Regions from separate parts of the Rhizobium sp. P1_E6 genome, predicted to be linked through region 3. Evidence: predicted binding sites of a transcription regulator. Region 3 holds the regulator's gene; each other region holds the start of a gene.

Region 1 (4,212 bases), on a different contig from region 3:
CATGCATGAACCAGCGGGGATCGAGTTCCTGACCATAGAAGCCTCGGCGATAGATCCAGAAGCGGTGCCCGGTCTCATCCTCGATCCGGAAATAGTCGCGCGCCTCGGCACCATCTCCGTCGATCCACCATTCCATGGCGATCCGTTCCGGTCCTTCACTTCTTGCCACCTGATGCTGCAGACGTCGCCAGCGGAAAATCTGCGGCGGACCGTCAGGCACTTCGGCAAACACGACCTCGACAGGTTCCGGTGTTGCAAAGAGCCGCAAGGGGCGCTCCTGACGGAAAGGAAGCGCGCTTTCCTGCTCTGCCTTGCGCCGTGCAGGAAGGCTCTCCATTGCCGGCACCGTGATCACGGCGCGCTCCGGCACATGGCTCTCGCGAAGCTGGAAGCTTTGCAGGCAGTCCGCACCGAGCCGGGCCGCAACACGGTCGACAAAGCTCGAAAGCGAGATCTCCCCCTCCCGGTCGCCCTCGAAATCACCCTGCGTCTCGTTGAACGGATCATGCCGCAGCACATTCAGGCGCAGGATCTCGAAGCCATAGCCGGCATCGAGATCGTCATGGATCACTTGCAGCCGCTCGGAAAACAGGCCGGCAACGAGTTTGGGCTCGCGAAGCGGCTGCGAGGCGCCGACGGAGATGCGGAAAACCCTGCCGTCGACGCGAAACAGCACCAGCTCGAACACTCGCCCGCCGGCTCCACGCGCCTCCAGCGACGGTTTCAGCGACACGGCGATCTGGCCGGTGACAGCAAGGATCTGTTCTTCCGTTCCGATCGGTTCGACCAGGCGGCGTTCGGACGACAGGCTGGCGATGGGAAGCCGGGGGGAGATCGGCTCCTCCTCGCGCCCCAGTGCTTGATCGAGGCGCAGAAGCAGTGTCGATCCGAAGCGGCGGGTCAGCGGCGCCCGCGGCGCATGAACGATATCGCCGATATATTTGAGGCCGAGCTTCTTCAGGGCATCGACGGTCTGACCTTCCAGTCGAAGGGCTGCGACAGGCAGCGGCATCAGCATGCGCTCCGTCTCCTCATCCTCCACCACGCCGCCCTGTCCGAAGCGGGAGACAGCCCAGGAAAGGCCCGGTGATGAGGCGATCGCGCCACGCGCATCGAGCCCCATATGGAAGAGCCGCGACAGGATATCCCTCAGAAGCGCCTTTTCGCCGCCGAAGAGATGGGCACAGCCGGTAATGTCGAGAAATAGCCCGTCCTTGCCATCGAGCGCCACCATCGGTGTATATCGGTCGCACCAGTCGGCGATCGCTTCCAGCAGCCGGCGGTCGGCCGCCAGATCCTCTTCCACGACATCGAGCGCTGGATACATGGCGCGCGCTTCGGCAACGCCCTGTTCCTTCCTCAGCCCCAGCCTCTCGGCAAACTCGTCCAGCGCCGTCAGCCGCATGGCATTGTTGAGCTTGCCCGAACAGACGATCGGTGACGCTTCAGGACGCCCTTTCGAACGCCAGGAGAGACCCCATCGCCTGCGTGCGATGCGGTCCGTCGCCAGATGTGGAAAGCTGAGCGCCAGAATGCGCTGACTGTTCGCCTGGAGGGCGAGCGAAGCTTGGTTCGTCGACGGGGAGAAATTCGCGTTCATGGGGGTTCCACTCCAGAAGACAGGAGAGCGGGGCCGGATTGCGGCTCTTCTCCAGCGTAAGACGGAAAATCGGATTGCCGATGCTGCCGGAAAATTTTGATCCATCCGGCAACGATCGCAGGTCAGACGGCGCCGGCTCGACATGCAGACGGAAGGCAGCGCTGCTCGCCTCCTCCTCCCCGGCCTGGCGGACGAGAAAGAGCGGACGCCGGACGGCGCGCMCCCTGAGACTGAGCCTCCGGCTTTCGGTCAGGCCGAAATGCAAGGGATTGCCGCGCATTTCGAAGACGACAGCCGAGAAGGCAGCACTTTCGATGGCCGCTTCCGCCAGCCAGAGCGCATCCTCCAGCTTGCGCGGCGCGGCATGGAAAAACCTTTCCGGCTTCAGCCCGAAATCCTTCAGCCCCGGAGCATAGGGGCGACCCGCCTCCAGTGTGCCAACGGCATCACCGATCCAGAGCAGCGGCAGCAGCCTGCCGGCATCCTCCTCCTGCCTCTGCAGCCGTGCTGCAACGGCCATCGCCAAGCCGCTTGCCGCTCCCGCACCGCGGGAGCCTGCCGCGCGGAACTCGGTAATCCCATCGAGCTGCAGGCCGCCTTCCAAGGCGTCATCGAGTAATCCCACACCGAAAGGCAAGCGTGGCAGAATGCGCTCCTGCCGCCTCTCACGCCCTTCTGCAAAGGCTTCCCGTTCCGCCGCGGCAAGCGCCGGTGCGGGTTTTCCCTCCAGTCGGGCAATGGTTTCGCGGAGCGCAAAAAGCCGCTCGCGCGCCAGGGRGGTCTGCGCCATGGCGTTCTCTCCATCCGTATTGTTCCTGTTATGTTCTTATAGATTCCAGAGCTCTAATGAAGAGTCAACGGCCATTTTATAAGAATTTATTCCTGCCTTTGATTCCGCACTCGAAAATCGGCGATAAAGGTTCTATATGGGCCGCAAAGGAAGGAATATTAATGGCCCGCATAGACCAGAGCGATGATTGGGGGGACCGCCATGCGCCGACGATCAGCACCTTCGAGTCGCTGGCAATGGAGGCCTACAGCCATCTGCCGGACGAATTTCGCAAGCTGACGACCAATCTGACCATCGAAATCGAAGACTTTCCCGATGACGAAGTCTTCGAGGATATGGCGCTGGAAACACCTTTCGACCTGCTCGGTCTTTTCGAGGGCCGCGGCATTTCGGAGCGTTTCACCCTGGAAACCGGCGAGATGCCGAACCGCATTCGTCTCTATCGCCGTCCGATCCTCGACTACTGGGCAGAAAACGACGAGACGCTGGGTGACATCATCACCCATGTGCTGATCCATGAGATCGGCCACCACTTCGGCCTCAGCGACGATGACATGGAACGCATCGAGGCAAGCGCCGAAGAGGCTGCTGAACGCTGACCTATTGCTCGGACAGCTTCATGTCCGGGTCATAGTCCTTGCCCTCGACCTCCTTGACGACAGCCTGGCCGCACTGCATCTGGCCGGTCGCAGCGTTGAAGGCATAGGTGGGCGAGCCGGACATTAACCAGCCCTTGTTCAGCGCCGCCGTCACCTTGTGGCAGAAGGAAGCGTCGTCGGGACCGGTCAGGAAGCGGTAGAGTTTCATCAGGCGGGCTTTCTTGCAGAAATCAGGTGCGCTTTATGAACCAGAGCCTCGGCCTGGACAAGATGCAGCCGCTCGATCATCCGCCCGTCCGCATTGATGACGTTCAGCCCCTCGGCAGCCGGATCGGCGAAGGCGGCGATGATAGCCTCAGCCTCCGCGATTTCTTCCGCGCTCGGCCCGAAATGCCGGTTGGCGGCTGTAATCTGCGCCGGATGGATCAGCATCTTGCCCGCAAAGCCCATGGCGCGGCCCTGCCCGCACTCGGCATCGAAACCTTCGCCATCCCGGAAATCGTTGAACACGCTGTCCAGCGCATCGAGCCCGTAGGCCTTGACCGCCAGAATGACCTGCATCAGCCAGGGTACAAGATAGGTCCGCCCCGGCAGCGGCAAAACACCCGTTTCCTTGCGCAGGTCGTTGAGGCCGACGACGAGGCAATCGAGCCGCGATCCCGGCGTGCGGCCGGATTCGGTGATGGCTGCGACATTCAGCACGCCGCGCGGCGTTTCGATCATCGCCCAGATGCGCAGCTCCTCCGGCACATCCGCATCGGCAAGAGGATCGCTGATATCAGTGACATCCTGCGGCTCGTCCACCTTCGGCAGCAGAACGGCATCTGGCAACAGCGCCTTGACCAGTTCCAGATCCGCCAGCCCGAAGCCGGATGACAAAGAGTTGATACGGATGATCCTTTCCTTGCCCTCGAGTGGCGGTCCCGCAAAAAACGTCTTCAGATTGTCGCGTGCTTCCGCCTTTTTTTCAGGCGCGACGGAATCCTCAAGATCGAAAATTACCGCATCGCAATCAAGGGAATGGGTCTTTCTAAGCGCCCGCACATTGATGGCGGGTACGCTCAGCACAGAGCGGCGCAGACGCAGGGAACGGAGAGGTGGTGTTCGGCTCATGGGCCATTAGTGCCAAGCTTCACAAAGCCCGGCAAGACAACAAAAAGCCATGCTTGACTTGCAGAGAGGAAAAAGAAGGACCACATTCCTTTCCTTAGAAAGGTTTCAAA
Region 2 (4,212 bases), on a different contig from region 3:
CTGAGACCATGTCCGTCGAGCGCCGCAAGATGCTGGCGCTGCTCGGCGCCGAACTGGTTCTGACCGAAGGGCCGAAGGGCATGAAGGGCGCCATCGGCAAAGCTGAAGAACTCGCCGCCTCACTGCCCGACGCCGTCATCCCGCAGCAGTTCGAAAACCCGGCCAACCCGGAAATCCACCGCAAGACAACGGCCGAAGAAATCTGGAACGACACCGACGGCACGGTCGATATCTTCGTTGCCGGCATCGGCACCGGCGGCACGATCACCGGCGTCGGCCAAGTGTTGAAGAGCCGCAAGCCTGACATCCGGGTGGTCGCCGTCGAGCCCACCGATTCTCCGGTGCTATCCGGCGGCACGCCTGGCCCGCACAAAATCCAGGGCATCGGCGCCGGCTTCGCCCCAAAGATCCTCGATACCAGCATCTATGACGAGGTCGTCACCGTCAGCAACGACGAGGCCTTCCAGCACGCGCGGCTCGTCGCCAGGCTCGAAGGGGTGCCGGTCGGCATCTCCTCGGGTGCAGCGCTTGCAGCCGCGATCGAGGTCGGCCGCCGTCCGGAAAATGCTGGCAAGAATATCGTCGTCATCATCCCATCCTTTGCCGAACGTTATCTTTCGACGGCGTTGTTTGAAGGGCTGGGAAGCTGAGAGAGGAATTCGTGAGTAGTGAGTGGTGAATGAGGTTGCTTTCGGTGCCTGCCACAATCGCTTTGGCTGGCCAATCACCGATTATGAACCGCTACTCACTAATCACTGCTCACTAATCACCCAACCTCATGCCGCTGCCGTCAGCCGCGTGCCGGCAACACGGTAGGAGATTGCCTCCGCGAGATGGATCCGGCCTACGGTTTCCTTGCCATCGAGATCGGCAAGCGTGCGGGCGACCTTGAGGACGCGATGGTAGCCGCGGGCAGAAAACTTCATTTTGTCGGCGGCATCCCGCAACAGCTGCAATCCTGCCGTATCCGGCTCGGCAAATTTCTCGATCATTGCCGTCGAGCATCCGGCATTGGTGGAAATACCAGCAGCGCCGGCAACGGCATAGCGTTCACGCTGGATGTCGCGGGCGCGGGCGACGCGCCGGGCAACATCGGCGCTCGCTTCGGCGACCGTCGGCCGGATCAGATCGGCAGCGGAAACGGCCGGCACGTCGATGCGGATATCGATGCGATCCATCAGCGGGCCTGAAATACGAGCCTGATAATCGCTCATGCAGCGCGGGCCGCGGGCGCAGGTGTGGCCTGGCTCTCCCGCCATGCCGCAGCGGCAAGGGTTCATGGCCGCAATGAGCTGAATCCGAGCCGGATAAGAGACGCGATGATTGGCGCGTGCGATGACACATTCGCCGCTTTCCAGCGGCTGGCGCAGGGCATCGAGCACCTGCGGTGCAAATTCAGGGAATTCATCAAGAAAAAGCACGCCATGATGAGCAAGCGAGGCCTCGCCCGGCCGGGCGCGCAGGCCGCCGCCAATGAGCGCCGCCATGGTCGCAGAATGATGTGGCGTGCGGAAAGGCCGGCGGTCCGAGAGCTTGCCGCCGGACAGCTGTCCGGCGATGGAATGGATCATCGAGACTTCGAGCAGTTCGGCAGCCAAGAGTGGTGGAAGGATGGAGGGCAGCCTCGAGGCCAGCATCGATTTGCCGGAGCCGGGCGGTCCGACCATCAAGAGATTGTGGCCGCCGGCAGCCGCCACTTCCAGCGCCCGCTTGGCGCTTTCCTGTCCCTTGATTTCGGAGAGATCGGGCAGATTGGCAGCGTTCGGACGGATGGAGGGCTCCGGTCGTGAGAGTATCTGTGTGCCGCGGAAATGATTGGCGAGCGCGATCAGGCTGCGAGGCGCCAGAATGTCGACGCCGGAACCTGCCCATGCGGCTTCCGGGCCGCTTTCGGAAGGGCAGATCAGCCCCTTCCCACTCGCATTTGCACCGATTGCCGCCGGCAGCGCACCGGCGATGGCGGCAATCGTGCCGTCGAGGTTGAGTTCGCCGACGACGACATAATCGGACAAGGCATCCGCAGGAATGGCGCCGAGCGCTGCCATCAGGCCGAGCGCGATAGGCAAATCGAAATGACTACCCTCTTTAGGGAGATCGGCTGGCGCAAGGTTGACCGTCACGCGCTTGGACGGCAACGCCAGACCAGAGGCATGTAAGGCCGCCTGCACTCGCTCGCGGCTTTCCGCAACCGCCTTGTCGGGCAGCCCGACGATCTGGATTCCCATCTTGCCGGGAGCGACCATGACCTGGACTTCGACCGGCACACCTTCAATGCCCTGAAACGCAACCGTGCTGACGCGCGCGACCATGCCTTGCCCCGTAACCTCTAAACCCAACCTATGAAGGCGGTCACAATCTGGCATGGAACCTAGAAGAAAACAAGAACGATAAGTGAACAGATTCAGCTATTCGCTGCAATCAAATTGCAGCGGGTTGTAAAGCCGGAACGAAGGCGATCAAAGGCGGAACGCTGAGAGCGTTTCCGTTTTCTTCGAATCAGAGGGATGCCCTATCTCTCTGTTTTCACCCAATTCCGGACGCAAACCGTTGCGCACTTTTGACGGGACTGCTCTAACCGCGCTTTCGTTCGATGGCTTCCCATAACAGGCTTGCGATGTCGACGCCGCCGAATTTTTTCACTTCGCGGATGCCGGTCGGCGAGGTCACGTTGATCTCGGTCATGTAGTCACCGATCACATCGATGCCGACGAGCAGGAAGCCGCGTTCGCGCAGGGCGGGTCCGATGCGGCCGCAGATTTCCTTCTCGCGGGCCGTCAGCTCGGTCGGCTCAGCGCGGCCGCCCACATGCATGTTCGAGCGGCTGTCATGCTCAGCTGGGACGCGATTGATCGCGCCGGCAAACTCACCGTCGACGAGGATGATGCGCTTGTCGCCCTTGCGCACGTCAGGCAGGTACTGTTGAGCGATGAAGGGCTCGCGGAAGAGCTGGCCGAACATTTCCAGCAGCGAGGACAGATTGCGATCGTCCTTGGTGGAATGGAAGACACCGGCGCCACCATTGCCGTAGAGCGGCTTCAGGATGATGTCGCCCATCTCGTCGCGGAAGCGGCGGATCTCGCCGGGGTCCTTGGTGATCAGCGTCTTCGGCATCAGGTCGGAAAATTCGGTGACGAAGATCTTTTCCGGTGAGTTGCGCACCCAGGCCGGATCGTTGACGACAAGCGTCTTCGGATGGATGCGTTCCAGAAGATGCGTCGAGGTGATGTAGGACATGTCGAAAGGCGGATCCTGGCGCAGCAGGACGACATCCATGGTCGACAGGTCGATGCGCTCAGGCGCGCCGAGTTCATAATGATCGCCCTTGACGTCGCGCAGCACCATCGGCTCGACGGCGGCATAGAGCTTGTCGTCGCGGAAGCTCAGGCGATCGGGCGTGTAATGGAAGAGCTTGTAGCCGCGCGCCTGAGCCTCGAGGCTCATGGCAAAGGTGGAATCGCCCGCGATATTGATGCCGGAGACATGGTCCATCTGGACCGCTACGTTCTTGATCTTGGCCATTTCCGTCCCTTGAGCTGATGCCGCCCAGATGTAGGTCGGTCAGCCATCAAACGCAACGGCAATCAATGGCTTCGGACGTTTCCGCGAGCGCAATTTTCAGGCGGCAATGCCGGTGCCGCCGCCGTTACGCAAGAGGTTGCGCAGGCGGTAGGCGATGGCGAGTGGCTTCGGGAAAGGCTTGCGCAGGAAGGCAACCTTGCGGACGTAATTATCGACCCGCCAGTTCGCCCAGGTGCCGCCAGCAAAGAAGGCGACGTCACCTGCCTGCAGCGTTCGCTCCAGGCCGTCTTCGGTGGTGACATGCACCTCGCCTTCGAGGATCATCACCGTCTCGTCCCAACCGAAACGCCAGCGGAATTCGCCTGATGTGCAATCCCAGATCGCCGTCAGCGACGCCTCGTCATGGCCGCGGGAATGTTCTGCCGTGCGCGCCTGCGGATTGCCGCTGATGATCCAGTCCGGATTGATCGGCGTCGATTTCAGCACCATGCCCCCGCTTGCCTGTGCGATGAAGGATTTGTTGGCCGACTTCAGCGCGGCATAAGGCACGGACCGCGCAGCCATGGCGACCGCGGTTGCAAGCATCATCTTCCAGGCCATGAATTACCCCCAATTTGCTACCCCTAGCTGCGCCGTGAATAGCAAAAAAGTCGTAAAAGCCCGTTCAAGCAGATGCTAAAATTTTAATGGAAG
Region 3 (4,212 bases):
GCATGTCGGAGACCAGCGTGTTGTAGCCGAAGGAAGCGCCGCGCTCGCACAGCAGAATGTTCGGATTGCCACTCTGATTCAGCTTGCCGAGCACATTCTTCATGTCCCAAGGCGCCAGGAACTGGCCCTTCTTGACGTTGATGACGCGGCCCGTCTTGGCAGCAGCCACCAGAAGATCAGTCTGGCGAGACAGGAAGGCCGGTATCTGCAGGATATCAACGACCTTCGCTACTTCGGCGCATTGTTCTTCGCTGTGAATGTCGGTGAGAACCGGAATGCCGAGTTCCTTCTTGAGATCAGCGAATACTTCCAGCCCCTTCTCAAGGCCGACACCGCGTTTGCTCGACAACGAAGAGCGATTGGCCTTGTCGAAAGACGTCTTGTAGACAAGCCCTATGCCGAGCTTGGCGCACAGTTCCTTCAATGTGCCGGCCACCATGAACGCATGGTCGCGGCTTTCCATTTCGCAGGCGCCGGCGATCAGCGACAAGCGGCCGGTATTGGAGAAGGTGACCTTACCGGCGCCCTCGCCGACCGTCACCTGGGAATTGGTATTGGAGCTCATGATGTTTCCTCGAAGGCGAAGAGCACGCCCTGGCCGGGCGCGGGCTTCACCAGAATACGGTTGCCCTTGCGTGTATAGGTCACCCCGTTAGCAGCCAAATGCGCTTCTGTCACGGCAAGATCGCCCGCATGGAAAAGGATCGCCCGCCCACGCAGGCCGCGATCGGTGTCCGGCGTCGCCAGATCGAAATAGGCCTCCAGACCCGCCGGGTTCATCAGACTGATTTTTGTGTTTGCCAGAGCAACTCTCACCCCAAAACCGGTCTCATCTGCGGCGTCGGCTCTTGCCACGCCACGGACGAATTCGCCGAAGGCCGAAGGCTCGGGCGCGGCTAGAACTATCTCGGCAATTCCGGTTACGCCGTTGACGTGAGCTTCGAGCGCGCTGCGGTCAGCAGGGAGCGGATTGACGCGCTCGACGGCGAAGAGAAAGAAATCCGGTGCCCGGAGGTCACCGGCGAAGGCGAGCCGGAAGCCGGCAATGCTCTCCGTGCCATCCGGCATTTTCACGGGACGTTCGAACTGCAACACAGAACCAGCGCTAATGCCGCCTTTAACGAATCGAGCATGTTCATGCTTTGCATCCGCGGCACTGAAGGCGATAGCAGACAGGCCCTCGCTGCCGCAGCGAAAACGAAAGGCCTGATCGCGGGCTGTGAAGACATTGCCATCACGCGCCGTCCTGTCGCTCTCCTCGACACTGGCGACGCCGAGCGGCTCGAGATAGCTCCTGTCGGCGAAGAAAACGCAGGCATTTTCCGTACCGAAGGGATGGCGCGCGTCCGGAGCGACGGTGAAGCCCAGCTTGCCTAACCTCTCGCGTGCAAGGGCGATATCGGTAACCGGCAAAACGAGATGATCGATCGCAAGCGTGTCTTGGGTCATCAGCTACTCTCCAGCAATCACAAGGAGATGTGCTTCAACAAGCCTTACGAAGCAAGGCCGGACGGGCCGGGCGCCGACAAAAATAAAATTCTCAACACAATGGGGAGAAATTTTACGAAAATTTAGCCACTTGCGGAACACATATGGAACATATAGTGTCCGTTCTGGATTTGTTTCAATACTGGGGTCACACGCCGATGCTCACGCGCAAACAACAGGAACTTCTTCTTTTCATTCATGAAAGGATGAAGGAATCCGGCGTTCCGCCATCTTTCGACGAGATGAAGGACGCCCTGGATCTGGCCTCGAAATCCGGCATTCATCGGCTGATCACGGCGCTCGAAGAACGCGGCTTCATTCGCCGGCTTCCGAACCGGGCGCGTGCGCTCGAAGTCATCAAGCTGCCGGAAGCCTACAGCTCGAGCCTACAGCCAAGGCGCGGCTTTTCACCAAGCGTCATCGAAGGCAGCCTCGGCAAGCCGCAACCTGTTGCGCCTCCCGCCGCGGCAAAGTCAGCACCTGCGGCCGACAACGGCAATTCGGTTTCCGTGCCGGTCATGGGGCGCATCGCTGCCGGCGTGCCGATTTCGGCAATCCAGAACAACACCCATGACATCACCGTTCCCGCCGATATGCTTGGCTCCGGCGAACATTATGCGCTCGAAGTTCGTGGCGACTCGATGATCGAAGCCGGCATCTTCGATGGCGATACCGTCATCATCCGCAACGGTAGCACGGCCAATCCGGGTGACATCGTCGTCGCACTCGTCGATGAAGAGGAAGCGACGCTCAAGCGCTTCCGCCGCAAGGGCGCATCGATTGCGCTCGAAGCCGCAAACCCCGCTTACGAGACCCGCATTTTCCCGCCGGATCGCGTCAAGGTCCAGGGCAAGCTCGTCGGCCTCATTCGTCGCTATCACTGACCGGTGACCGGTCAACATCAGCGAATGTGTCGCTACGCCAGTCATAGGCACGGTGGCGCATCCAGGGCCGTGGTAATGCGTCGAATGTAGCGGCAACCGCAACTCCGCCATCTGTGAAACGAAGCTCGATCGAGCCTGTCTTGCGCAATGTTTCGCCGGTAAAGAGCAGAGCTCCGGATCGGCAGCCGTCAAGACGCAGACGGACAGGGGTGACGACGATATCGGCCGTATCGCAGGCAGGGCCCAGATAGGCTGCATTGTCGATAACCGTCAGTTTCTTTCCATTGCCGAGCATGATGGCGCACCAGGCACCTTTCAGGCACGAGAACCGTGACGGCGAACCGATCGCGACACGTCTTATCGATTCTCTGGCTTCATTCTGTTGATCCCGCGAGAGCTGCAGTCTTTTGCCTTCGGGCGCAGTGGGCCTGTTGGCAGCTTCCAGCATGACTGGCTTCCTGTGCTCTTCGATGGCAAGCGCCCGCTGCCATTGTTCGAAGATGAAGGCGGGTGGCTTTTCGCGGTTCGAAGCTATCGCCTCTCCATCGACAACAGCAACGAGGCTACCGTCTTCGGCAATGGCGATGTCGGGCATTGCCTCTGATGGCAGCGCCGCGACAGCAAGCGTGGAGAGAGCGACGATTGCCGTTCCGATATGCCGCAGTCGAGTTCTGAGGAGGGTCAGCAGCAGAAAACCGAAAACAGCCGTCGGGAAGTACCAACCCGGCAAACGGCCCACATCGATATTGCCACCCCAGCTCGATACCGTCTTTGCGATTGTAATCACCAGATCCAGCCCGAAGCCTGCCACATGCCATGCCCAGCCGTCCAGGCCAAAGGGCATCAGCAGCATCGCCAGCATCCCAGCCGGCATGACGATGAAGGAAATCACCGGCATGGCCGCGAGATTTGCCGGCAGGCCATAGGCTGTCAGCCGGTGGAAATGCTCGATCGAAAACAGCGCGGTAGAGAAGCCGCCAATCAGCGACGTCAGGAAAATGCCACCAAAGAAACCGCCGACCACGAAGAGGGGCTTCATGACCGGCAGGTTGGCAAAGACATTCTCCCACATCGGCCGGCCTTTCCAGAGATCGTAGCCGGCGACCAGGGCAAGTGTTGCGGCAAAGGACATCTGGAAGCTCGGCCCCAGCACCTCCGATGGCGAGATCGCAAGGATCACAAGAGCGGATAGCGCCACGTTTCTGAGGCTGATCGATGGCCGGTCAAAGAAGACGGCAACCAGCATGATGGCCATCATGATGAAGGCACGTTCGGCGGAGACGGCAAAGCCGGAGATCAGATAGTAGGCCGTCACCGCCGCGAGCGCACCGGCCGCCGCGATTTTCTTGGTCGGCCACGCCTGGGCAATGCCGGGAAAAAGGCTAAGGACGACGCGCAGGCCGACAAAAAAGATGCCGGCGGAAAGCGCCATATTGAGACCGGAGATCGCGACGATATGGGCAAGGCCGGACTGCCGCAGCGCGTCCGTCGTGTCATCCGAGATCGCCCGTCTCTCGTCGGTGACAAGCGAAGCGGCAAAGGCGCCGGTATCGCCCGGCAGGGTGGAGCGTATGCGATCGCCGATGCCACTCCTGAGGCGATAGAGCCATTCGAGTGTCGCCTCACCGACCGAGCCCGCTTGCTGTGGCTGCAAGGCAAGCTTTTTCGGCGCGCCATAGAAAAAGCCGTTGGCGCCGATGCCGTCAAAATAGGCACTGAAAGCAAAATCATTCAGGTGGGGAAGTGCGGGGCCTGCCGGAGGCGTGAGACGCGCCCTGCCCTCGATGACGTCGCCAAGCTCGAAAGGCTGCGCGGCGCCTCTCACGAGCACTGTAATGCG
Region 4 (4,212 bases), on a different contig from region 3:
GATATTGCAGCGGTGCCAGCGTGGAAGCCGGGGCGGCGCGATAGGCATAGGCGGCAAGGATGCCGGTGATCGCCGCGGCGATGCCTGTGCCGAGCAGGTAGCCGAAGGCGGGAAGATCGGGCATGGTCGTGTCGATGATGTCGGAGCCGCTGCCATAACCGAAGAACAGGATGACGGCGCAGAAGAAAATGCCCCAGAGGCCGGTCTGGAACTGCATGGCCCAGGGATCTTCCCGATGCGACAGCACGCGTGTCATCAGTGCGAAGACGGCGATGCAGAAGGCACTGACGACGGGCAGCAGGGCGATGTAGCCGACCTGCTCGAAGCTTGGCTGGATGATCAGCATGGCGCCGAGGAAGCCCACGGCGCAGGCGCTGTAGCGCCGCCAGCCGATGGTCTCTTTCAGAAAGATGCTGCTGAGGATCGTCAGGATGATCGGCTCGACGAAGAAGATGGCGATCGCATCGGCAACCGCCATGACCTTCAGCGTTGTGACGAAGCTGATCATCGAGATGGTGACCATCGCGCCGCGGATCGCATGATACCAGCTCTGCTTCAGCGAGACCTGGATCTTGGCACCGCGCAGAAATATGAAAGGCAGCATGGTGAGCGACTGGATGACGAAACGGAAGGCGGCAACCTCCGTCGAGGAGATCGTTGTCGTCGCCAGCTTCGAGAAGATATCGATCAGCGGCGAGATCAGCACCGAGAGCAGCATGAAAAGCAAACCGAGCGTCACCTCGGATGAGGCGGGATGGCGGGTGGAACTCAGGCTCGTCATCTCAGGTCCTTTCGCTCGGGACCGTGCGGATTGCCTCGTCGCACCAACCGGCGAAATCCGCAATTGCCGTTTCCGCGCCGATCTCGTTCAGCGTTTCATGCCGCATGTCCTGATATATCTCAGTGCTGATACGGGAAAAGCCTTGGCTTTTCAAATGCTTTGACAACCAGAGTACGGCTTTTCCATTGTTGGTCGCCGGGTCATTACCGCCGCCGACAAGATGGATCGGCAGGTCCTTCGGCAGCTTCCCGAGCTGCCGGTCTTCTATGCCGCGGAAAGTGAGGGCGAAGACGTCCAGCCAAAGCGATACGGAGGCATCGAAGCCGCAAAGCGGATCGGCAATATAGGCGTCGACCTCGGCAGGATCGCGCGACAGCCAGTCGAATTCCGTGCGGTGATCGGGAATGGATTTGCCCCAGGCGGCAAATGTCAGCCTCGGCAGCATGTCGCTCGGCACGTCGGAGCCTTTCAATGCGCGCTCGGCAAGCAGGATCGCTTGCGCGGTGCGGCCGGAAAGACCGACGGCGAAATTCGAATTCCAGATAGCAAGGGCGGCGAAACGGCCGGGAAGAGCGGCGGCAGCGTTCAGCGCGATCAGGCCACCCATCGAATGACCGAACAGGATGACCGGCAGGCCGGGATGGCGGTTCGTGGCAAAGCCGTGGATGGCGGCGATGTCGTCGACGACGTGTTCGATGCCGCCCCGTCTTGCGAAACGGCCGAGCGGTCCATCGGGTGCGGTGGTCTCGCCATGGCCGCGATGGTCATGCGCGTAGACGTGATAGCCTCTTGCGGCCATGGCCTCGGCAAAGCGCCGGTAGCGGCGCGAGTGTTCGGCAAGCCCGTGAGAAATCATCAGGATAGCCCGCGCTTGTCCCTCCGCTGGCTGATGATGATAGGCAAGCGAAGCCCCGGCATTCTGAAGCCGCAATGTCTCGGAAAACATGCATTCCTCCCGCGCTCAAAAGACCAGATATCAAGGCAAATGCAATATTGCGGTTTGGCTCATACATGAGAAAGCATGGTTTTCGTTGCGATTCAGGGTTGCGCAAACTCCGTCTTCATGCTTTTTTGTTCCTGTATTGTTCTTTGTCGGGGCTATCAATGGGCAAGTTTTTCCTTTCAATTTCCATCCTGTTTCTTTCGTTATCGTCAGTCGGTTCCGCATCCGCGCAGGAAAGCGGGCGCACGCGCTTCATCCTGGCGGCAAGCTGGCAGCCGGCTTTCTGCCAGACCAACCAGAAGAAGGCGGAATGCGCCAACCAAAGCGGCGACCGCTACGACGCGACCAACTTTTCTCTCCACGGTCTGTGGCCAATGCGGCAGGACTATTGTGGCGTACCCACCGATCAGAAGGCTGCAGATAAGGACAGTAATTGGACGAGCCTGCCGGCCGTGAGCCTTTCGGCCGAGACGAAGGCGGCACTCGACAAGGCGATGCCCGGCACGCAGTCGGGTCTTGATCGGCATGAATGGATCAAGCACGGCACCTGCACGAAAATGAGTGCCGACGATTATTTCACCACCGCCATTCATCTGATGGGCGATCTCAATGCTTCTGCCGTGCGTGATCTCTTTGCCGCCAATGTCGGCAAGACGCTGAAGGCCGATGCAATCAAGGCGGCCTTCGACAAGAGCTTCGGCGCAGGCGCCAGCGACCGGGTGAAGATGAGCTGCCGGCGCGTCGGCAACAAACGCGTGATCAGCGAGTTGACGATCGGGCTTTCGCAGGATGCCGTTTCTGCTCAGGCAAAGGAGAAGGGTCTTGGCGGCCTCATCCAGGGGGCAGGGCAGACGTCCTTCGGCTGTGACGAAGGCCTTGTGGATGCTGCAGGCTTCTGATGGAAACATGCCGAAATCCTGACGAAACAGGGTTTCGGCGTTGCCCGCGGGCGTGGTTTCGCCTACATAGCGGCCACGATTTCAAGTTTCCGCCCGGAGCATCCCAGCATGACACGCCAGTTCATCTATCACATGTCCGGCCTCAACAAGGCCTATGGCAACAAGAAGATCCTCGAGAATATCCATCTTTCTTTCTACCCCGACGCCAAGATCGGTATCCTCGGCCCGAACGGCGCCGGTAAGTCCACCGTGCTGCGCATCATCGCCGGTCAGGACAAGGAATATACCGGTGAAGCCTGGCTCGCCGAAGGCGCGACGGTCGGATACCTGGAACAGGAACCGAAACTCGATCCGAACAAGACAGTGTTTGAGAATGTCATGGAAGGCGTCGCCTCCAAGACGGCTGTGCTCGAGCGCTACAACGAATTGATGATGAACTATTCCGACGAGACGGCGGATGAGGGTGCAAAGCTCCAGGACATCATCGACAGCCAGAACCTCTGGGATCTGGAAAGCCAGGTCGAGATGGCAATGGAAGCCCTGCGCTGCCCGCCGCGCGACGCCGAAGTCACCAGCCTTTCGGGTGGTGAGCGCCGCCGTATCGCGCTTTGCCGCCTGCTGCTGTCGCAGCCGGATCTGCTGCTGCTCGACGAACCGACCAACCACCTGGACGCCGAGACGATCGCCTGGCTTGAAAAGCATCTGCGCGACTATCCGGGCGCCGTGATGATGATCACCCACGATCGCTACTTCCTGGACAACGTCACCGGCTGGATCCTCGAACTTGATCGCGGCCGTGGCATCCCCTACGAAGGCAACTACTCGGCTTACCTGCTCGCCAAGGCCAAGCGCATGCTGCAGGAAAACCGCGAAGAGGCAGGCCGCCAGAAGGCGATCAGCCGCGAACAGGAATGGATCGCTTCCAGCCCGAAGGCCCGTCAGGCGAAGTCCAAGGCGCGTATCAAGTCTTACGAACAGCTGGTGGAAGCCGCCGAGAAGCAGCGTCCCGGTGACGCGCAGATCATCATCCCGGTCAGCGAGCGTCTCGGCCAGGTGGTCATAGAGATGGAAGGCATCACCAAGGGCTTCGAGGGCCGCACGCTGATCAGCGATCTGTCGATCAAGCTGCCGCCGGGCGGCATCGTCGGCATTATTGGCCCGAACGGCGCCGGCAAGACGACGCTGTTCAAGATGATCACCGGCCAGGAAAAGCCGGATGCCGGATCGGTCCGCGTCGGCGAGACTGTGCATCTCGGTTATGTCGACCAGAGCCGCGACGCGCTCGACGGCAACAAGACGGTCTGGGAAGAAATCTCGGGCGGCGCCGAAATCATCAAGCTCGGCAAGTTCGACATGAACTCGCGTGCCTATTGCGGCGCCTTCAACTTCAAGGGCGGCGACCAGCAACAGAAGGTCGGCAATCTCTCGGGCGGCCAGCGCAACCGCGTTCACCTTGCCAAGATGCTGAAGGCCGGCGGCAATGTTCTGCTGCTCGACGAACCGACCAACGACCTCGATACGGAAACGCTCGGCGCTCTGGAAAGCGCGCTGGAAGCATTTGCAGGCTGCGCGATCATCATCAGCCACGA

Evidence for each region. The regulator LexA, encoded in region 3, represses DNA repair genes until DNA is damaged. The targets are predictions, from matches to a motif close to TGTTCNNNNTGTGTTCNG.
Region 1: AC1D35_RS23810 (ImuA family protein) is a predicted target of LexA. The motif match lies at 2,411-2,428, and genes of this name have one in related genera.
Region 2: AC1D35_RS06460 (YifB family Mg chelatase-like AAA ATPase) is a predicted target of LexA. The motif match lies at 2,370-2,387, and genes of this name have one in related genera.
Region 4: AC1D35_RS00090 (ribonuclease T2 family protein) is a predicted target of LexA. The motif match lies at 1,854-1,871, and genes of this name have one in related genera.

The regions. Positions count from the first base shown of each region.
Region 1 is NZ_JBFUBG010000061.1:2,331-6,542, forward strand. Features, by position in the region: gene AC1D35_RS23805 (Y-family DNA polymerase) at 1-1,534, opposite strand, end outside; gene AC1D35_RS23810 (ImuA family protein) at 1,446-2,390, opposite strand; gene AC1D35_RS23815 (metallopeptidase family protein) at 2,552-2,989, shown strand; gene AC1D35_RS23820 (DUF1737 domain-containing protein) at 2,991-3,197, opposite strand; gene AC1D35_RS23825 (HpcH/HpaI aldolase/citrate lyase family protein) at 3,197-4,102, opposite strand.
Region 2 is NZ_JBFUBG010000007.1:72,864-77,075, reverse strand. Features, by position in the region: gene cysK (cysteine synthase A) at 1-650, shown strand, start outside; gene AC1D35_RS06460 (YifB family Mg chelatase-like AAA ATPase) at 777-2,309, opposite strand; gene gshB (glutathione synthase) at 2,572-3,519, opposite strand; gene AC1D35_RS06450 (cupin domain-containing protein) at 3,616-4,119, opposite strand.
Region 3 is NZ_JBFUBG010000028.1:3,054-7,265, reverse strand. Features, by position in the region: gene kdsA (3-deoxy-8-phosphooctulonate synthase) at 1-565, opposite strand, end outside; gene AC1D35_RS15945 (VOC family protein) at 562-1,449, opposite strand; gene lexA (transcriptional repressor LexA) at 1,647-2,372, shown strand; gene AC1D35_RS15935 (ComEC/Rec2 family competence protein) at 2,353-4,212, opposite strand, start outside.
Region 4 is NZ_JBFUBG010000001.1:17,717-21,928, forward strand. Features, by position in the region: gene AC1D35_RS00080 (DMT family transporter) at 1-781, opposite strand, end outside; gene AC1D35_RS00085 (alpha/beta hydrolase) at 783-1,727, opposite strand; gene AC1D35_RS00090 (ribonuclease T2 family protein) at 1,886-2,623, shown strand; gene ettA (energy-dependent translational throttle protein EttA) at 2,732-4,212, shown strand, end outside.